One region of the Pseudoalteromonas sp. SR43-3 genome, then DNA from elsewhere that is predicted to be linked to it. Evidence: predicted binding sites of a transcription regulator. Region 1 holds the regulator's gene; each other region holds the start of a gene.

Region 1 (7,556 bases):
CATCCCGTACCTGGTAAAATTAGCATTGAGCTAACAAAACCAGCTGAAACAGTTCAAGACTTAGCCCTAGCTTATAGCCCAGGTGTCGCTGAGCCTGTACGTGAAATTGCCGCAGATCCTGCAAATGCATATAAATATACCGGTAAAGGTAACATGGTTGCGGTTATCACTAATGGTACTGCAATTTTGGGCTTGGGTAATTTAGGTCCTCTAGCGTCTAAACCAGTAATGGAAGGCAAGGCGTTATTGTTTAAGCGTTTTGCAGGGCTTGATTCTATTGATATTGAAGTAAAGCACAAAACAACAGAAGACTTTATTAACACGGTTGCCAATATTGCTGACACATTCGGTGGTATTAACCTTGAAGATATTAAAGCACCAGAGTGTTTTGAAATTGAAAAAGCATTAATAGAGCGTTGTAGCATTCCTGTTTTTCATGACGATCAACACGGTACCGCCATTGTTACGGCTGCCGGCATGTTAAATGCACTAGAAGTACAAGGTAAATCAATTGAAGATGCAATAATTGTATGTTTAGGTGCAGGCGCTGCTGCAGTTGCGTGTATGGAACTGTTAATTAAGTGTGGTGCACTGCGTGAACACATTTATATGCTTGACCGCAAAGGTGTTATTCATACTCGTCGCGATGATTTAAATGAATATAAACAGCTTTTTGCTAACAATACCGATAAACGCACATTGCAAGATGTAATTGCAGATGCTGATGTGTTTGTTGGTGTTTCGGGTCCTAACTTGTTAGCTGCCGAAGATTTAAAACTAATGGCAGAAAAACCGGTCGTGTTTGCATGTTCAAACCCAGATCCAGAGATCGATCCTGCACTTGCTCACGGCGCACGCAACGATTTAATTATGGCAACAGGGCGCTCTGATTACCCTAACCAGGTTAACAATGTTTTATGTTTCCCGTTTATTTTCCGTGGTGCACTTGATGTACGTGCAAGCGCGATTAACGATGAAATGAAAATTGCTGCAGTTGAGGCTATTCGTAGTATTGCCAAAGAGCCTGTACCTGCAGAAGTTTTAAAAGCGGCAGGCGTAGATAAGCTAGAGTTTGGTGCGCAGTACATTATTCCAAAACCAATGGATCCGCGTTTACTACCGCGTATAGCTAAAGCTGTAGCACTTGCTGCGGTAGAGTCGGGTGTTGCGCAAATTGACTTGCCTGAAAATTATATGGCGTAATATATAACGCTTAAACAAAAAAACCTCAGCAATGCTGAGGTTTTTTGATTAAAAAGGTAACGATTTATTCTTCGTTTAAAATAGGCACTTCTAAACCCATTTCTTGCATTATCTTTTTAACTTCTTCTGGTACTTTTTCTGCGTTGTCTTTACGTAGGTCATCGTCATTTGGTAAAGGTTGGCCAGTAAATGCATGCAAAAACGCCTCACATAGCAATTCACTATTTGTTGCATGGCGAAGGTTGTTGATTTGACGACGCGTACGCTCATCCGTTAAAACTTTTAATACATTTAGCGGGATCGAAACGGTGATCTTTTTAACTTGCTCTGATTTTTTCCCGTGTTCTGCGTATGGGTGAATATACTCACCATTCCATTTAGCCATAAGATGTATCGTTGCCTCAGATTATTAATTTCTCACACGGTATAAAAAGCGTGTAAATATGCGTGAAATTCTATCGATTTAAAAAAGATAGTCAAATAATAGATACCGATCTATCTTAATAAGCCTATTTGGGATGTAAAAATAAGCTCACTTTTGTGAGCTAAAATGTGGTACTAGCGAACGCCTTTCCTAACTTTAGCCATCTAGAGCTTTAAAATACTTTGACTTATTAAAACGGATAACTTACTCTTTTAGACGTCTAAACATCCAAATTAATCAGGTGACGAATATGAGCGAAAAAAACAAAGCGACCATTGCTGTACGTAACGGCGTTGATGCTGATAAACATCATGGTGCAGTGGTGCCGCCAATTTATTTATCAACGACTTATTCGTTTGCCGACTTTGATACCAAGCGTGAGTATGATTATGGCCGCAGTGGTAACCCTAATCGTGATATTTTAGCAGAGACGCTTGCTAAGCTTGAAGGCGGCGCTCGCGGCATAATTACGGCCACTGGTATGGCAGCCGTGCATTTAGCTACTCAGCTACTTAACAGTGACGACACGTTAGTAATTCCACATGATTGTTATGGTGGTAGCTATCGTTTATTTACATCGTTACAAAAACGCGGACTATTGAAGCTTGAAGTATTAGATTTAACAAAAGAAGAAAGCCTTCAACAAATTTTAGTAATTAAACCTAAGCTTATTTGGATAGAGACTCCAAGTAACCCAGTACTTCGTTTAACCGATATTAAAGCGGTTACCGATGTTGCTAAGCAATGCGGTGCATTGGTTGCCGCAGATAACACGTTTTTGTCTCCTGCCTTACAAAACCCTATTAAGTTTGGTGTAGATATTGTGGTGCATTCAACTACTAAATATATTAACGGGCACTCAGATGTAGTGGGCGGCGCTGTTATTGCTGCAACACAAGCGCTTGGTGATGAGCTTGCTTGGTGGGCAAATAATATTGGTATTACGGGCGCCCCTTTTGATAGTTATTTAACGCTTCGTGGTCTACGTACTTTAAATGTGCGCTTAAGGCAGCACCAAGAAAATGCGCTAGCAATAGCTAAGTACCTTGAAAGCTCCAATTTTGTAAGCCAAGTTTACTATCCAGGACTTGAGTCACATCCTCAACATGAGCTTGCTAAAGCACAACAACTTGGCTTTGGTGGCATGGTTAGTTTTGATATTAAAGGCGATATAAACGACGCTGCAGCATTTTTAACTAGTCTTAAAACGTTTAGTTTAGCTGAGTCACTAGGTGGCGTAGAGAGTTTAATTTGTCACCCCGCAACTATGACGCACGCAGGCATGGAGGCAAAGGCACGTTTAGAAGCGGGTGTGGGCGATACGCTTATTCGTATTTCGGTTGGGATTGAAGATATACACGATTTAATAGCTGACTTTGAACGAGTATTTGAACTTGTAAAACCAGGGCAAAATAAAAATGTTGGCCGTGTAGGCAAAGGTGCTGGCACTTCTGGTGGAAACGTTAAATTAAGTGCAGCCCGTCCAGCGCTTTGGTAATTAATACCAATCCGCAATAATACCTAATCAATTTGAGGGATTAAACCGCACGATAACATCGTTAAAAATTCCTAATATAGAACAACTAAATAACGAAATTTTTGCCTTGTTATCGATACGGTTTTCTTACCTCAAAATAGACAACTTAATTAAGCGAATTGGTATAAATATGGTCAATTGTGTACATAAATTTGGTGGTTCAAGCTTAAGCTCTAGTGAGCGCTATCAAAGCGTAGCTAAAATAATTATTGGGCATACTCAGCCGGGCGACTGTGTTGTGGTGTCTGCTGCAGGTAAAACTACAGATACACTTGTGTCGTTGTGGCAAAGTTATCAGCTGCAAGACACGCAAGCTGTCGCTGATATTTTACTGCAGTTAAATAACCATCAAAGCGATTTAATTGAGCAGTTATTACAAGCTGATTTAAAGCGCTGCGCACTTAGAACACTAAATACCGAGCTTAGTAATATTGCAGAACTTGCTCAAGCTGAGCAGCTAAAAGAGGCTGCGTTACTTGCGCACGGAGAACTGTGGTCAGCACGTTTACTCGCTACTTATTTACAGCAGCTAAATATTGAGGCGTGTGCTCAAGATGCCCGTAGTCTTTTTACCTTAAACGATGGTGAATTAATGCATGCGCAAAATGCGCAGCAATGTCGACAGTCAATTTTACCTAATAAGATAAATGTTGTTACTGGGTTTATTGCCGCTGATACGAAAGGTGAGACCGTAACACTTGGACGCAACGGTAGCGATTATAGTGCAACACTACTTGCAAATTACTGTGATGCTAAGCAGGTATGTATTTGGACCGATACACAGGGTGTGTTTAGCACTGATCCTCGAAAGGTAAAAAAGGCGATTAAGTACGGCAAAATTTGTCGCGGACAAGCTAATTTATTAGCTCGTTTGGGTAACCCTGTATTACATGCAAAAACACTATCGCCACTTAAAAACAGCGATATTAAGCTAGCTGTTCGTAGTAGTTTTGATGTGCAAGCAAGCCCAACAGATATAGTAAAAGAAGGTTCAGCAAAGAAAAAGCGCTTTATAACCACGCTGCAAAATGTTGATTTGTTAATGGTTGAAGGATTAAGTGAAGGTGAGGTCGCAAGCGTTAGTCAGCTTATTCAGCATAGCCTTCATCATTTTAACCATAATGGTGAAGTGTATTTAGTAGTACCGGCTGCACAAACATATCAAGTTATTAATTACTTTGCTGGTAGAGCTAATATTAGTGAGTCAAATTTAAATGGCTGTGCAATTGTTGCCCCTGAGCAAGACGTTAGCGTACTAAAACTGCAAGCTTTAGAGGTATTAGCTGAGCAGACTATAAAACCGCGTTTTGTGCATCAAGATAATGGTTATGTTTTATTACTAACAGACCAATTTATAGATAGCGATATACAAAGCGTCTTACACGATAAGCTAATCAATAAAGGCCAAGAAATAGCCGTTATAGTTGCGGGCCTTGGCAATGTAGGCGATGCTTTTATTGAGCAGTTATCGGCACAATTTGAGCGTTTATCAGGCGACTTTAGTATTAAATTGGTAGCGCTGGTTCGCTCTAAACATATGTTATTTAATGCAAGTGGCATAAATATATCGCAATGGAAAACTCAATGGCAGCATGAGGCGAATAGCTATGAAACTGCGGATTTACTTAATGCGATAAGCGAGCTTGACTACGAACATAAAGTTTTAATTGATATTACTGCAAGTGAGCAGTTTAGCTTTTTATATACAGATTTTGTAGACCGAGATTGTCATTTAATTAGTGCTAACAAATATGCAGGTACAGCACCGACTTCTTGGTATAAAGCACTTCGTAGTAACCTTGGCGAACGTAATTTACATTGGCGATATAATACAAGTGTAGGTGCAGGCTTGCCTATCAATTTTGCTTTGGCTGATTTGCAAAATAGTGGTGATAAAATTACGCGTATTGAAGGCGTGTTCTCGGGTACGCTTTCGTGGTTATGTAGTAAGTATGATGGTACCACTGCTTTTTCTGAGTTGGTATTAGAAGCTCAGAAAATGGGGTTCACAGAGCCTGACCCTCGCGAGGATTTATCTGGACGAGATATGCAGCGTAAGTTACTTATTTTAGCCCGAGAGTTAGGTATAGAGCTTGAGCTTGATGATATTAGCTTATCGGCATTAATGCCCGGCGATCTTGCGCTAGGAAGCTGGGAAGACTTTCTAAGCAATAAAGCCCAGCTAGATGCGTTCATTGAAGAGCATGCTGATACAGCAAAAGCTAATAACTCAGTACTGAGATACACAGGCCTATTAGATATAACAAAAACTGAAGTTATCGCTAAAGTAGGAATTACGTATGTGACCAATGGAGATGTGTTAGCAAACCTTACACCTGGCGATAATATTTTTGTAATTAATAGCAAATGGTATAGTGATAACGCGCTTGTGATTCAGGGGCCTGGGGCTGGGAAAGAAGTAACCGCTGCGGGTGTACACTCTGACTTATATTGGCTTGTTCAAAACTTAAAATAAGCCATTATTTAAATTAAAACGGCAGCTTAAATAAGCTGCCGTTTTTTTGTATTACAGAGGTATTATTAAAATAGCTCTTCTTCGGTTTTTGTGTCTTCTTCAAATATATCGTTTGGCTGAGATAGCACATACTTTGTCGGTGCAGTGCCTTTTTCGAAGTATTCAAAGCGGCTGGTGTAGTCATTTTTGTGGCTTAGCAAACCAGTGGCTAAATCAATACGAATCGAAACAAGCCCCTCAGGTGGCTCAATTGGCGCTTCAGGTGTTCCCTCAAGTGCGGCTTTCATAAATTCAATCCATGCAGGCTGCGCTGTTTTAGCCCCCGATTCAGCACCAGATATTTGGCTGCTATCTAAGTTGTTATTGTACGTAGAACGGCCAAGAGCGTTACCTGGGTTATCAAAGCCCACCCACACAGAAGTCATTACTTTACTGTTAAAGCCACTAAACCAGGTGTCTACAGAATCGTTAGTTGTGCCTGTTTTACCCGAAAGATCACGACGTTCTAAAGCTTGTGCGCGCCAACCTGTACCACTCCAACCCGTTTTATGGGCCCAACTACCGCCGCCCCAAATACCACTGTGCATTGCATCAGCAATTAAAAAAGCATTCTGCTTAGAAATAATTCTCGGTGCACATTTTTTTGTTGGCTTCACTTCATCACTACTATTATGAAGTGAGAATTCATTATGTGTTGGTAAAGACTCTTGGTCACAGGAAAGGGCAGGGTTTGCTTTGAACAATACATTACCGTAAGCATCTTGAATTTCTGAAATAAAGTAAGGTTCAATTAAGTGGCCACCATTGGCAAATGCGCTCATGCCACGAGCAAGTTCAAGTGGAGTAATGGAAGCACTACCCAGTGCTAGTGATTCACTGCGATTAATGTCTGAATCTTTAAAGCCAAACTTTAATAAATGATCAGCTGTACGTTGTAATCCAACGCCGCGTAGTAAGCGCACCGAAATAACGTTTTTAGATTGTGCTAAAGCACGGCGAATTCTTATCGGACCATTATATACAGCAGGACTGTTTTTGGGACGCCATGCTACGCCTTGGCTTTTATCCCATTGGTTTATAGGAGCATCGTTTAATATAGACGCAAGCGTGTAACCTTTTTCAAGTGCTGCTGAATATATAAAAGGTTTTATATTAGAACCTACTTGACGCTTTGCTTGTACCGCTCGGTTATATTGACTTTGCTCAAAGCTGTAACCACCTACAATAGCTTTAATTCTGCCATCTTGTGGGTCGAGTGACACAATAGCACTTGATGCTTCTGGTATTTGGCTTAGTAAGTAGCTGTCATCTTCATTTTTACGCACCCATATTTGCATTCCTGGCGTTAAAATATCTGTAGCTGCTTTTGGAGCAAAACTTTGGCGGTAACGAGTAATATATTTACGCGCCCATTTTAAGTTATCCCAAGTAAGAGTTGTGCGCTCGCCACTTTTAAGTAATACCGACGCTGTTTTATCATTAACACTAAGCACGGCTGCTGCTTTCAAAGTACCCAACTCATTTACGCTTTGTAATTTATTGAGTATTTGTTGCTCAGTTAAAGCAGGTTGTGTTTCAGGGTCCCATAAAACATCTGTTGGTCCTCTAAAACCATGGCGCATATCGTAATTATGTAAGTTATTTACAAGTGCGTTTTGCGCTGCTTTTTGAACTTTAGACTCTACCGAGGTGAAAATTTTAAAACCTGAGTTGTAAGCTTTATCTATTCCATAACGCGAGACCATTTCAGCGCGCACCATTTCAGAAATATACGGGGCGTATAAATTTATTTCAGCACCATGAAAATAAGCGGTGATAGGTTGGCTCGTTGCTTCGTTATATTCTTCTTGAGTAATATAATTTTCAGTTAATAAACGCCCTAAAACAACATTTCGGCGTGCTTTTGCACGCGTTGG
Region 2 (7,556 bases), on a different contig from region 1:
ATAACAGCGCCAGTACTTGAATTTGCAGAGCCAAGCTTTGAGTACACTGGTAAGCGCGGAAAAATTACACTACGTTTTAACCTGTTAGAAAACGGCGTTAAAGTGGGTAGTGGTGAAAAGCACATGGTGGTTTCGGGTATTCGCGAATACTGCCAAGCAACAGTTGACGATTTAATAGCGTTTTACAACGAACGTAAAGCGACACTAAAGCCAGCTTAAAGCTACAGCAAATTATAAAAGGCGCTAAATACAACGGTTATTTAGCGCCTTTTTTATTATTTTAGCGCTAAAGCGAAAGAGAGCAATCACGATTAAATACTTTTCTGGACTGGTTAATTTACGCAGTACAGTAATATGCGTACAATAGCGCTCTTTGTTATTTTAAAGCTAAGCCTATGTCTGCCACTACGTTCTCATCACTTAATCTCGACCCGTTATTATTAACAGCGATTGAGCAAAATAATTACACTCAACCAACCGCAATTCAGATTAAAACTATTCCGCCTATTTTAGCCGGAAGTGATGTAATGGGCAGCGCGCAAACAGGTACGGGTAAAACCGCCGCCTTTGTTTTACCTCTGTTACATAAGCTTTTAAATACCCCTAAAAAAGATGAGCAAGGCCTTGCCCGCGTTGTAATTTTAACGCCAACACGAGAGCTTGCTCAGCAAGTATTTGCCAGCTTTGAAAAGTACGCACAAGGCACTAACATCAATGGTGCTTTAGCCTATGGTGGTGCAAGTATTGGCCCTCAAATAAAAGCACTTAAAACAGCACAAGTTATAGTGGCCACACCAGGGCGTTTGCTTGATCATATAGTTAAAGGCAGTGTGGTACTTTCAAGCGTAGACTCTTTAGTGTTTGACGAAGCCGACCGCATGCTTGATATGGGCTTTATTGATGAAATTAGACGTATATTGCGACATATACCGGGCGATCGCCAAACTTTACTCTTTTCAGCTACGTTTGATGACAGCGTGTTTGAACTCAGTAAAAAGTTACTTAAAAACCCAGAACTAATTGAAGTTGATAAACGTAACTCAGCCGCGGTTGAAGTAGAGCAAGTTATTTACGCTGTAGATGAGGATCGTAAGCGCGAACTTGTATCGCACATGATTGGCATGAAAAACTGGCGCCAAGTGCTTATTTTTACTCGCACAAAACAAATGGCTGATCAGCTTGCTAAAGAAATGTGTAAAGATGGTTTAAAAACCGAATCAATCCATGGCGACAAATCGCAAGGCGCACGCGACCGTGCATTGCAAAACTTTAAAGAAGGTATTACACGCGTACTTGTTGCAACCGATGTAGCTGCGCGTGGTTTAGATATTTCTACACTTAGATACGTAATTAATTTTGAACTGCCGTACATTGCTGAGGATTACGTGCACCGTATTGGCCGTACAGGTCGTGCTGGTGAACAAGGGCTTGCTATGTCATTGGTAAGTCTTGATGAGCAATGGCTGCTAGAAGAAATTGAAGTATTACTCGATACGCGTTTAACGCCGCAGTGGTTAGAAGGTTACGAGCCTGACTTAAATAAAAAGCCCAAAGATAATCGTAAAAATACGAATAAATCTCGAAAAGATCGCGATAAAAAACGCATTACAGGTAAAAGAGAGCCAAGTAGACGTCGTAAATAATAGCTTTTAGTTTACTTTTTTGCCTACACTGGAGCTATTAAATAGCCGAGGTAAAGTTAATGTTTGAAACTGATAAATGGGCATTCTCTGGTGTTGATGGCCAAATATCTTTGCATAAATGGCAAAAATCAATGGACCTTATCACGGGGCTTTTTTCAGCCCCGTCTGGTTATATAGTTCAGGCAACAAGCAAAGGCTATCGCGTTGTTATTAGAAATAACGAAGGTGGCTCAAGCTTTGAAACCAACCCGATACTTCCCCCTCAAACTCCTCTTTTTTGTCGGCACGTCGCTGAAACTAATAATATTTTATATGTTAATGATGCAAGCAATAACGATGCATGGAACACCCTCCCAGAAGTAGTTGAGGACGGTGTTGAATCCTACCTAGGCTTACCTATTCATTGGCCAGAAGGTGAAGTATTTGGCACGCTATGCTTAAAAGACACTAAAATAACTAGCTATACCGATGAATACTTTGAGCTCATAGAGCAACTACGCGATTTAATTGAAGACGACCTAGCGCTTGTTTACAGCTATGAAAAAATGCGCGAAATAGCCATGTTAGACTCATTAACAGATATTTATAATCGCCGAGCACTTAACTTACTAGCTCAGCAAAAGCTTAATTTAGCACTGCGTTTGGGCTTCGACGTATGTTGCTTGTTTATTGATATAAACGACTTTAAAAAATTAAACGATACCTTTGGACATGAAGTGGGTGACAAAGCCTTAATTATATTGGCAGATACGCTAAAAAACCATTTAAGAGATGCCGACATAGTAGGGCGTTTAGGTGGTGATGAGTTTGTTGCAGTAATGCAATTAAGTGATAAAAGCAAAATTAACTACATTATGGATAAAATTTCGACTGAGTATACAAATGCTTTACTAAAAGAAGGTGTTTGCGATTTATCGCTCAGTATTGGTTATAGTTTTACTAATAAACAAAAGCAGCCCTTTGAAGCGCTATTAAATGATGCAGACCACGCAATGTATAAAAATAAACAAGCGTATAGGCTCGCTAAAAAAGCACAATAATAAAAGGAAGTTCGTCATGACTCATGCCACAAAAACTTGGCTGGTTTTTTCTGCGATAGGTTTTATTTTTTCATTAGCAATAATAAGCTTATTTGAAGCGCTTCCTAGCATTAGATTTATATCTGATGAGGGAATTATTTTTGGTGTTATGTGCTCCTCTATGGGGTTTGCCTTAAAAAGGCTTGAGAGTAATAACCAAAAATAGCTTCAATGAATAGCTTAAGCTGCAAATTTTTACTTGTACTTATTAATTTGTTTTTCAAAGTACGGACATAAAAAAGCAAGCCATGAGGCTTGCCAAGAAGGGTGTTAATTAGCTCTCACCTAGCCTTTAAGCTATTAGCTTTTCAGCAAGGTTTAATTCCATAATAGCTTTTAATAAACGGTATAAGTTAATTGATGCGTCAATTTCTTCTTTACGGTTTGTTAAGCTTTCAATATTTAAGCCCAGTGGCACGTCTAAATGCGCACAGCTTTTAAGTATTAAGTCGAGGTTTTCGCGGCAAATACGGACCGATTCGCTTAATGTATTGTCTGCATCAAGCATGCGCCATTTTGTTGCCTCTGGCACTGAGATACCCAACCATTGCATAAATTCTAAGGTTTTTTCGCCGCCGCACGGGGTAAACGTTAATATAATACGTTGTGGTGTAATACCCTGCGCTTTACATGTACGTGCGTAGCTAGTGATTAGCTCTATAGTCGCTTGTGCATCGTAAACAGCTTGCGATATAAAAAACTGACAACCTTGTGCTGTTTTTTCTATTAATCGTTCGTGCTCATTTCGTTTACTTGAATGGCGTTCAGCAATCGTAACGCCACCTAAAAAGAAATCATCTGATTGCTCAGCCAATGCTTTATAAGCATCTGGCAGGCTTAGCTTTATATCGCCTATCGATGATGGGCTACCTACTAAAACAACATTTTGTAAATCGTAGTCGTTTTTAGTTTCACTTAGCCAATCTTTAAATTCGCCTACGCCACGCTGCGCCACACTTTTATAAGTAATCACATCTTGTGCAGATAAATTACGAAGTAAATGGCTGTATTCACGCGGATCAACGGTTTGTTTAAACGCAAATGGACGGTCTTGATTAGTTCGGCTGCTTTCGTCTTGAATGTCGTAAATTATCACGCCGTCGTATTCAATTTCGTGTAAGCGACCTAATAGCTTTTCTGCAATGGTTTTTAATTGCGCTTTATCGGTGCCAATTTTAGGCGGGGTAGTACCAATAAGATAAACACCTTGATTGGTGTCCACTATCTTCTCTTTTAGTGATAAAGCCATAATCCTCATTCCAGCTAAGTTTGTTTTGATGGATTTAATATAGCAGCCATTTAGACGTCTAGATAGATTTATTTAATGAAAGTTTTTCAATTAACATGATGTTTATTCATAGTGCTTGTTCCCATAATTTATAATTGACACAGTTGTTTACATAATAAATCCCCTTGGGACTCTTATATTTATTGGCTTTGGGGCATAATTAAAGAGTTAAATCTGACAACAAATTTGCTCAATTTAAAAAGGGACAACAATGAAATTTAAATTATTAGCAACCAGCTTAGCGGTATCGCTGGCTTTAACAGGTTGCACCATGCAACAAAATCAAAGCACGCAAACAACAGCACAACAAGAACAAGTAAATAAAGCTGATGATCGTGTTTTTTCGCAAGATTACTTAATTGAAGAACTAGAAAACGGCTTACGTGTCATGGTTGTTAAAACCGATTACCCTGATGTAGTGTCGCTGCAAATTCCGGTATCGGTTGGGTCGCGTAACGAAGTTGAAGAGGGCAAAACAGGCTTTGCTCACTTTTTTGAACACATGATGTTTAAAGGCTCACAAAAATACCCTGAAGATGTGTACTCAGACATATTAAAAAATTCAGGTGTTGATAACCGCGCTTATACAACAAACGATTACACAAATTACCATTTAAACTTTTCGAAGCAGCACCTTGATAAAGTACTTGAGCTTGAAGCTGATATTTTTCAAAACTTAACCTACACCGAAGAGCAATTTAGAACAGAAGCACAAACGGTAAAAGGTGAGTACTTAAAAAACAACGCGAGCCCAATTCGTAAATTATTAAGCGCTGTACGCGAAGAAGCGTTTGATAAGCACACGTATAAACACACCACTATGGGCTTTTTTAAAGACATAGAAGCCATGCCTGATCAAATGGCCTATGGTAAAGAGTTTTTTGCTAAGTTTTATAAGCCTGAGTATGTGTCACTTGTCATCGTGGGCGATGTAGACCCACAAGCAACAATGGCAATGGTTAAAAAGCATTGGGGCAGCTGGAAAAAGGGTAACTATGTTGCTGACATTAAAGCAGAACCTGTTCAACAAGCACCAAAATATTTACACCAGCAAGATGAAGCGCTACCAGGGCATTGGTTACTCGTATCGTACAAAGGCGCTGCGTGGGAGCCTGCTAAAAAAGACAGAGCGGCGCTTGATTTAATCTCACAGCTTTATTTTTCTAGTAATTCAGATTTATATCAAGAGCTAGTGGTCGACAAACAAATTGCCAGCCAAATGTTTACCTATAACCCAGAGACTAAAGATCCGGGTTTATTACACGTATTTGTTAAAGTAGAAAACGCAGGCGATTTAGCCACTGCGCGCGATGCCATTAATCGAACTTATGCAAAAGCACGCACTGAGCTTGTTGATGAGCAAAAGCTAAGTGATTTAAAATCGAATCTTAAATACAGCTTTATTAATGGCTTAGATTCGTCGCAAGCGATTGCATCAACCCTTGCCAGCTACATGCATTTTGAGCGCGATCCTGAGGTTATAAACCAGCTGTATAAATCGGCAGATAACATCACCAGCGCAGATATTAAAGCCGTTGCTAATAAATACTTTACTGATAACGCACGTACCACATTAACAATGTCGGCACTTGATAAAGCCCCAGGTTTTGAGCAAGAAGTTAATTTAAATGCGCTTACTGCAAAGCTTGAACAAGCACCTGCGGCACCTGCATTTAAAGTACTTGATAAAACCAATAGCTCGCCGTTAATCGATGTTAACTTTTTATTCAATACCGGCGCGGCTGCCGACCCTCAAGGCAAAAAAGGTGTTGCAGCGCTCACTGCGGCAATGCTTGCACAAGGTGGCTCAGAGGCGACAAGCTATAAAGATATTCAAAAAGCACTTTATCCGCTTGCAGGTAGCTTTGGTTATCAAATAGATAAAGAAATGCTGTCGTTCCAAGGGCGTATTCATAAAGACAATGCAGCGCAGTGGTATTCACTTGTGAGCGATCAATTATTAAACCCAGGCTTTAGAGACGATGACTTTAAACGCCTTAAAAAAGAAATGATCGATGGTATTAAATCAGGCTTAAAAGCATCTAACGATGAAGAGCTAGGCAAAGAAGTGCTATACAGTGCACTTTACAAAAATCACCCTTACGAAAGTTACAACTACGGTGATATTTCGGATTTAGAAGCGTTGACGCTAGATGATGTTAAAGCGTTTTATAACAGCGAGCTTACGCAATCTAAACTCACGGTTGGCTTAATTGGGGCTGTGCCTGCAAACCTTAAAGCTAAAATGATGAGCGATTTTGCAACGCTACCAAAAGGTGAGCAAAGCCGTTTAAGTATTCCTGATGCGCCAGTGCTTAAAGGTCATCATGCAACTATTGTAGAAAAATCGGCACAATCGACTGCTGTATCGTTTGGTTTTCCTATTGATACAATAAGAAGTAGCGAAGACTGGACAGCCCTTTGGCTTGTGCGTTCGTACTTTGGTGAGCACCGTAGTTCTAACAGCTTTTTATATGAGCGCATTCGTGAAACTCGCGGCATGAACTATGGCGATTACGCATATATTGAATATTTTCCACGTGGTATGTTTCAAACCAAGCCAGATGCAAACCTAGGGCGCTCAGAGCAAATATTTCAAGTGTGGTTACGCCCACTTCGCTCTAATAACGATGCGCACTTTGCAACACGTACCGCCTTGTTTGAGCTAGATAAGCTAATTAAAAATGGTATGAGCGAAGGTGATTTTGAAGCTACGCGTAACTTTTTAATTAACTTTGTGCCGCAAATGGTTGCAAGTCAAAATCGCCAATTAGGTTACGCGCTTGATAGCGAATTTTACAACACTGATAACTTTGTAAGTTACGTAACTAATAAACTTAAAACGCTAACGCTTGCTGATGTTAATCGCGTTATTAAAGAAAACTTACAAACAGACAATGTTCACTATGTATTTATTACTGGTGACGGCGCTGATATGCAAAAACGTTTAGCATCGCAGCAAACATCACCAATGATTTATAACACTAATAAACCTGCTGAATTAGTGGCTGAAGATAAAGTGATTGCTGATTATAAATTAGCAATTCCTGCAAAAAATATTGAAGTGATGAAAGTCGATAAAGTATTTCAATAATTTAAGTGTTTTTTAAGCGTTAAAATAATGCCTCGGTGCTATAAGCATCGTGGCATTTTTATTATTTAATAATGAAACTTAATAAACAGTTATACCTAATAACCAGAACAAATAACTAAGGGATTAACACCTTAGTGGTTAAATCCGTTAGACTTGGGAAAAGGCTATTTTATATCAACTTAAGGCAGTGCAGTATTATGCGTCATGCAATTTGGCAACAGCTTCGCGACGAAGCTAACGATGTAGTAAAACGTGAACCATTATTAGCAAGTCATGTTTATTCATGTGTTTTAAATCATGATTGTTTAGGTTCGGCATTGAGCTTTATTGTTGCTAATAAGTTGGCTGATGCGGTGGTATCTGCATTCACTATCCGAGAGCTGTTTGACCAAGCATTTGTAAAATGTGACCGTATGCTATCTTTTGTTGCTGAGGATATTAAAGCGGTAAAA
Region 3 (7,556 bases), on a different contig from region 1:
CCCTAAAGCTTTTATAATGAAATGAGTATATACCTAAAGTACAAAAGAATTCGAGGTTGATTTTATAGTTATTTTGTAGACGTACTACAAACAATGTAACTGATAAGTTTTAGATACAAAAACGGCCCTATTAAGGGCCGTTTTTAATTTACTTCAACACTTTTAGCTTAAAGGCCAGCAGCTGCACGAAGTGCATCAGCTTTATCTGTACGTTCCCAAGGGAATTCGTCACGACCAAAGTGGCCGTAAGCCGCTGTAGGAAGGTAGATAGGGCGCTCTAAATCAAGCATTTGAATTAAGCCGTAAGGGCGCAGGTCAAAGTGTTCACGAATAAGCTCGATTAAACGGCTTTCTTCTAACTTGCTTGTACCAAACGTTTCAACGCTGATAGATGTAGGCTCTGCAACACCGATTGCGTAAGAAACTTGTAATTCACATTTATCAGCAAGGCCAGCCGCAACTACGTTTTTAGCAACGTAACGTGCAGCGTATGCAGCTGAGCGGTCAACTTTTGATGGATCTTTACCAGAGAAAGCACCACCACCGTGACGAGCCATACCACCGTATGTATCAACGATGATTTTACGACCTGTTAAACCACAATCGCCCATTGGTCCGCCAATTACAAAGCGACCCGTTGGGTTAATGAAAAATTTAGTCGCGCTTGTAATAAGCTCTGCAGGAAGGACCGGCTTGATGATAGTCTCCATCACCGCTTCTACTAAATCTTTTTGCGAAATGTCTTCGCTGTGCTGAGTAGATAGTACTACTGCATCAATACCTACTGGCTTACCATTTTCGTATGCAAAAGTAACTTGAGATTTTGCATCTGGACGTAACCAGTTAAGCTCGCCGCTTTTACGTACTTGCGCTTGGCGCTGTACTAAACGGTGTGAGTAAGTAATTGGCGCAGGCATTAGTACTTCTGTTTCGTTACATGCGTAACCAAACATAAGACCTTGGTCGCCAGCACCTTGTTCTTCTGGGCTAGTACGGTCAACACCTTGGTTAATGTCAGGAGACTGTTTACCAATAGTGTTTAAAATTGCACATGAATCTGCATCGAAACCCATGTCTGAATGCGTGTAGCCAATTTCACGTACTGTTTTACGTGTAATTTCTTCAATATCAACCCATGCGCTAGTAGTGATTTCACCACCAACCATAACCATACCTGTTTTTACGTAAGTTTCGCACGCAACACGGGCATGAGAGTCTTGCTCTAGGATAGCATCAAGTACCGCATCAGAGATTTGATCGGCGATTTTATCCGGATGACCTTCAGAAACTGATTCAGAAGTAAATAAATGTTTTGCCATTGTATTTCTGCTCACAAATATTGCGCTTCACAAACGTCGGTATTAGCGCTAAAAAATTAAGGGGCGTATTTTATCGAAAACAAAACACCTTGCATAGTGTTTTTACGCCTAGACGTCTAAATAAAATTACTAATAACTTTTTGGTCTTAAAAAATATTCATAATGCCTCACTTTTATAGGGTTTTTAATTGCACACAGCCCCCACAATAAGTAAGAATGGTCGATATAAACAAACCCAAGTTACTTGGGTGCATAAACAAACACATAAATACCCGCGCAAATACACATAAAGGTAGGAGAATTCATGCCATCTCGCAAAGAACTTGCAAATGCTATTCGCGTCTTGTCAATGGACGCAGTACAAAAGGCCAAATCTGGTCACCCTGGAGCCCCTATGGGCATGGCTGATATCGCAGAAGTATTATGGCGCGATTATCTAAAACACAACCCAACAAATCCAGAGTGGGCTGACCGTGACAGATTTATTCTTTCAAACGGCCACGGTTCAATGCTTATCTATTCTCTATTGCATCTAAGTGGTTACGACTTACCACTGGACGAAATTAAAAACTTCCGTCAAATGCATTCTAAAACACCAGGTCACCCTGAATATGGCTATGCACCAGGAATCGAAACTACTACGGGTCCATTAGGTCAAGGGATCACAAATGCCGTAGGTATGGCAATTGCTGAAAAAGCGCTAGCTGCACAGTTTAACCGCGAAGGTCACGATATTGTTGATCACTTTACCTATACATTTATGGGCGATGGCTGCCTTATGGAAGGTATTTCTCATGAAGCTGGTTCACTTGCAGGCACATTAGGTCTGGGTAAACTTGTTGCATTTTGGGATGACAACGGCATTTCAATCGATGGTGAAGTAGAAGGTTGGTTTACAGATGACACGCCAGCTCGCTTTAAAGCATACGGTTGGCATGTAATTAGTGGTGTTGATGGCCACGACAGCGATGCTATAAGTGCTGCAATTGCAGAAGCTAAAAGTGTTACCGATAAACCATCACTAATTTGTTGTAAAACAATTATTGGTTACGGCTCACCTAATAAATCTGGTAGCCACGATTGTCACGGTGCACCACTAGGTGATGACGAAATTAAAGCGTCTCGCGAATTCTTAGGTTGGACTGGCGATGCGTTCGAAATTCCTGATGATATTTACGCACAATGGGATAGCAAAGAAAAAGGTCAGCAGCTTGAATCAAGCTGGGACGAAAAATTTGCAGCATACGCAAAAGCATACCCAGAGCTTGCAGCTGAATATAAGCGTCGTATTAATAACGAACTACCTGGCGATTGGGCTGAAAAATCTCAAGCGTACATTGAGCAATTACAAGCAAACCCTGCAAACCCAGCGTCTCGTAAAGCATCGCAAAATGCATTAAACGCATTTGGTCCGTTATTACCAGAATTTATGGGTGGCTCAGCCGATTTAGCAGGCTCAAACTTAACAATTTGGGATGGCTCTAAAGGTTTAACACACGACGATGCAAGCGGTAACTACATTTACTACGGTGTACGTGAGTTTGGTATGTCGGCAATTATGAATGGTATTGCCCTTCATAAAGGCTTTATTCCTTACGGTGCTACGTTCTTAATGTTTGTTGAATATGCAAAAAATGCCGTACGTATGGCTGCATTAATGAAGCAACCAAGCATTTTTGTATACACGCACGATTCAATCGGTTTAGGTGAAGATGGTCCAACTCACCAACCAGTAGAGCAAATTGCAAGCATGCGTTTAACGCCTAACTTATACAACTGGCGCCCATGTGACCAAGTTGAGTCGGCAATTGCATGGCAACAAGCTATTGAGCGTAAAGACGGTCCTACATCGTTAATCTTTACTCGCCAAGGTCTTGAGCAACAAGCGCGTGACGTACAGCAATTAGCAGACGTTAAAAAGGGTGGTTACATCCTTAGCTGTGACGGCAATCCTGAAATTATTTTCATTGCGACGGGCTCTGAAGTGCAACTAGCACAAGATTCAGCAACTGAGCTACGCAGCCAAGGTAAAAAGGTACGTGTTGTATCTATGCCATGTACTGATGCCTTTGAAGATCAAAGCGCAGAGTACAAAGAAAGCGTATTACCGGCATCTGTTACACGCCGCGTAGCAGTAGAAGCAGGTATTGCCGACTACTGGTACAAGTACGTAGGTCTAAATGGCGCAGTAGTAGGTATGACTACCTTTGGTGAGTCGGCACCTGCTGGTGAGCTGTTTGAGCACTTTGGTTTTACAGTGGCAAACATTGTAAGCAAAGCAAACGAGCTTTTTTAATCGCTTTGATTAAATAAAGTAAGTAATTGAAAAACCCGCACATGTTGCGGGTTTTTTTATGCCCTAACATGAAGCAACTTCACCTTGAACAATGCTGCTTTCCTTGCAAGAAAGTAAGCTATCAGGCAAGGTAGTGCGATAAAATTTATAAATAAAAATCTTAAATTAATAGCAGGAGCTAAAAATGCCAAAGTTCGATAACGTAAGTGTAGTAAAAAAAGCCAATGTATATTTTGACGGAAAAGTGTCGAGCCGTACCGTTATTTTAGGTGATGGCGAAGCGAAAACTTTAGGCTTTATGCAACCTGGTGAGTTTGTTTTTGATACAAACCAAAAAGAATGCATGGAGCTTTTAGCTGGCCAATGGGATATTTTATTACCAGGGGCAAGTGAGTGGAAAACATTTAACGCAGGTGAATCGTTTAATGTTGATGCAAATGTAAGCTTTAAAGTAAAAGTATCTGATTTTGCTGACTACTGTTGTTCGTACACAGATTAATCAATACAGCTAGACGTCTGAAAGCCCATGCACTATGGGCTTTGCATAAACTTTGTACAACGCATGATTTAAATCACCAAAAACCGCAAATAAACCTCAAATATCTCTCTTTTTTCCTTGTGTTAATCTAAATAGCCCCCAATACTATTTATGAGGTAACAAATAAAAGGATACCCTATGAAAATTAATCTTTCTGGTCACCATGTTGAAGTTACTGACTCTATTAGAGAGCACATCAACGAAAAATTTTCAAAAATCGAGAGCCACTTTCCATCGCTTATTGCACTCGATATTATTTTGTCTAAAGAGCATCATAAAATCCAAGCTGAAATTAGCACTAATTACGAAGGCACGCGCATATCGGTAAAAGGGGAAAACGAAGTTATGTACCCTGCCATTGCAAGCGCAGCTAAAAAACTCGATGCGGCACTAAAACATCGAAAAGGGCAGATAAAAGCAAACTTACACGAAAAGCCTGTTAGCACTACACCTGAAATCGCACACGAGATCATCCAAGAGATGGATCTTAAATAAAATTTAGTCACAAAGTATTGTAAAAAAGAGCCGTATGGCTCTTTTTTATTGCCTGTAATTTAGGTAAGTTATGCGTTCTTGCAGTTTATTAATCAAAGAAATTAATAAAAGCAGCGTATAACACACATATTTTGAGAAATTAATGCACACAACAAAAGCAGTATGGAAGTCTCGACTAGGTGCGCTTGGACCTGGAATACTCATGGCAACAGCCGCTATTGGCGGATCTCACCTAGTTGCCTCTACGCAAGCTGGGGCAATATTTGGCTGGCAACTATTTTGGCTAATACTGGTTGTTAATGTTTTAAAGTACCCGTTTTTTCGCTTTGGTATGGAATACACACTCGCGACTAAAAATAGCCTAGTGGAGGGCTATAAAAGTAAAGGCCCGTTTTATTTTTACAGTTTTATCGGTTTAAACATTGTAGCCGCCGTAGTTAATACCGCTGGCGTATTACTACTTACTGCAAGCTTACTGCATTACGCGTTGCCCGTAGTGATAGAAGTAACACTGCTATGTTGGATATTATTAGGAGTGTGCTTAGCCATATTATTGTTAGGGCACTTTAAAGCGCTCGACAGTGTGGCCAAAGGCATAATGGGGTTATTAACGCTGGCTACCGTTATTGCGTTAGTTATCGCGTTTAGTAATGGCCCAATGGCGCCTGCTGACTATGTTGGCCCATCACCTTACGAGCTGACTATGCTGAGCTTTATGGTGGCTTTAATGGGTTGGATGCCAGCCCCTATCGAAATATCTGCATTAAGTTCTTTATGGCTAAAAGAAAAACAAGCGCAGCAAACAGTTTCTAAAAGCCAAGGCTTGTTCGATTTTAACGTAGGTTACTGGCTTACAGCTGGCTTAGCCTTGGTATTTTTTAGCTTAGGTGTATTAGTGCAGTACGGGCAAACCAGTAGTATAGAACTCGGCGGTGTCGCGTTTGCCAAGCAGCTTATTGATATGTACGCATTAACAATAGGCGAGTGGGCAAGGCCGCTTGTATCAGCAATCGCCTTTTTATGTATGTTTGGCACTACACTTACCGTGCTAGATGGCTACGCCCGCACGCTTAACGAATCTCATAAACTACTTGGCTTTGGGCAATCAAAACACAGCCTAAATATTTGGCTTGTACTGCAAGCACTAGCTGGCATGGCCGTTATTTTATTTTTTAAATCAGCCCTTGGTCCAATGCTTACGTTTGCAATGACACTTTCGTTTGTTACCACCCCCGTTTTTGCATGGCTTAACTTTAGCCTTGTGCGCTCAGAGCCTGCTATAAAGCACAGCGTGCTATTACGTAGTTTAACGTGGTTAGGTTTAGTGTATTTAGTAGGCTTTGCTGTTGCGTTTGTAGTATGGAAACTAGCAGCCTAAATAGAGCCACTTACTTTAGGGTTTTCATTAAAGCCCTAAAGCATTAAATTCTAGGGTTAAACGAGGTATAAATGGATATTAGAATAGGTGAGCTTTCAAACCCACACGTTATAAAACTACTACATGCGCATCATAACGATATGCTAAAGCACTCACCTGTTGAGAGCGTACATGCACTTGATGTGAGCAAACTCACTCAGCCCGATATAATCTTTTATAGCTTATGGATTGATAATAATTTAGCGGGTGTTGGCGCATTAAAAGCGCTCGATGCCACTCATGGCGAAATTAAATCAATGCGCACCTCAAGCAACTATTTACGCCAAGGCATCGCTGCTAAATTGCTCACGCATATTATTGAGCAAGCAACTTTGCGAGGTTACAAAAAGTTAAGCTTAGAGACCGGCACGGCAAAGGCATTTTTGCCCGCACAAAAGCTTTACACTCAATTTGGTTTTAAAGAGTGCGAACCGTTTGCTGATTATGAGTTAGATTCGTACAGCTTGTTTATGAGTAAAGGGCTTCAAAAGTGAGTAGGGGATGTTATGGAATATAAGGTTGAATATTCAGCTCCAGCACTGGATGAATTTACTAATTTACGCGCACAAGCAAAGTGGCAAAACCCTGACGATAAAACATTAAAAGCAAGCATCGAAAATTCATTGTTTTGGGTTGCCGTGTACCACATCGATAAGTTGATAGGTACTGGTAGAATAATCGGTGATGGCGCAATGTATTTTTATATTCAAGATGTAATTGTTGCGCCAAGCTATCAAAAACAAGGCATAGGTCATTTAGTTATGACCCACATTGAAGACTACCTAAGCAACACCTGCTCTAATGGCGCTACAATAGCTTTATTAAGTGCTCGCGGTAAAGAAAGTTTTTATACACAATATGGTTATGTAAAGCGTGATGGAGATGTTTTAGGATTAGGAATGTGTAAGTTTATTAAGTAAATAAAATTCTACAGAAAAAATAAAATGTCTTTAATATAATAATTTAACTGGATCAGAATAATATGGAAGTTAATAAGTTTGGTTTGAGTAGAGTAATTCCAGCAGAAATAAAGCGAGAGATTCGTCAGCAATGTGGGTTCGGGTGTGTTATTTGTGGATTAGGAATAATTCAATATGAACATGTAGATCCTGAGTTTAAAGATGCAAATAAACATGACCCGGCTAATATGACCCTCCTATGTCCTCAATGCCATTCAAAGGTAACTACAAAAATGTGGTCAAAGTCACGTGTAAAATTAGCAATGCGGATGCCAAAGTGTTTACAACAAGGTTACTCTAATGAGTTTTTTGATTTCCCAGAGCGTAATCCTTCTTTAATTTTTGGTGGTGTCAAGTTAAGCAACTGTAAAATCCCTATTCAAGTTGCAAATTACCCATTATTTCAATTAAAAAAACCAGAGTACTTAGGTCAACCATTTTTGCTATCTGGTCTATTTACAGACTCTAATGGAGAAGTCTCACTAGAAATTAAAGATAATGAGTGGAAAGCTAATTCTTCTCTCTGGGATGT

What was found. The regulator MetJ, encoded in region 1, represses methionine synthesis genes. The targets are predictions, from matches to a motif close to TAGACGTCTAGACGTCTA.
Region 2: the regulator MetJ is predicted to act here: its motif matches at 4,015-4,032, upstream of H5088_RS17215 (methylenetetrahydrofolate reductase).
Region 3: the regulator MetJ is predicted to act here: its motif matches at 1,421-1,438, upstream of metK (methionine adenosyltransferase).

Annotation. Positions count from the first base shown of each region.
Region 1 is NZ_JACJEC010000015.1:12,845-20,400, reverse strand. It holds gene H5088_RS15175 (malic enzyme-like NAD(P)-binding protein) at 1-1,203, shown strand, start outside; gene metJ (met regulon transcriptional regulator MetJ) at 1,268-1,588, opposite strand; gene metB (cystathionine gamma-synthase) at 1,878-3,125, shown strand; gene metL (bifunctional aspartate kinase/homoserine dehydrogenase II) at 3,295-5,640, shown strand; gene H5088_RS15155 (penicillin-binding protein 1A) at 5,706-7,556, opposite strand, start outside.
Region 2 is NZ_JACJEC010000020.1:58,150-65,705, reverse strand. It holds gene H5088_RS17235 (DUF3581 domain-containing protein) at 1-219, shown strand, start outside; gene H5088_RS17230 (DEAD/DEAH box helicase) at 396-1,643, shown strand; gene H5088_RS17225 (sensor domain-containing diguanylate cyclase) at 1,703-2,683, shown strand; gene H5088_RS17220 (hypothetical protein) at 2,700-2,888, shown strand; gene H5088_RS17215 (methylenetetrahydrofolate reductase) at 3,015-3,971, opposite strand; gene H5088_RS17210 (pitrilysin family protein) at 4,222-7,104, shown strand; gene cysE (serine O-acetyltransferase) at 7,302-7,556, shown strand, end outside.
Region 3 is NZ_JACJEC010000012.1:48,931-56,486, forward strand. It holds gene metK (methionine adenosyltransferase) at 168-1,319, opposite strand; gene tkt (transketolase) at 1,624-3,615, shown strand; gene H5088_RS13830 (pyrimidine/purine nucleoside phosphorylase) at 3,800-4,114, shown strand; gene hpf (ribosome hibernation-promoting factor, HPF/YfiA family) at 4,292-4,648, shown strand; gene H5088_RS13840 (NRAMP family divalent metal transporter) at 4,851-6,026, shown strand; gene H5088_RS13845 (GNAT family N-acetyltransferase) at 6,098-6,559, shown strand; gene H5088_RS13850 (GNAT family N-acetyltransferase) at 6,572-6,985, shown strand; gene H5088_RS13855 (HNH endonuclease) at 7,048-7,556, shown strand, end outside.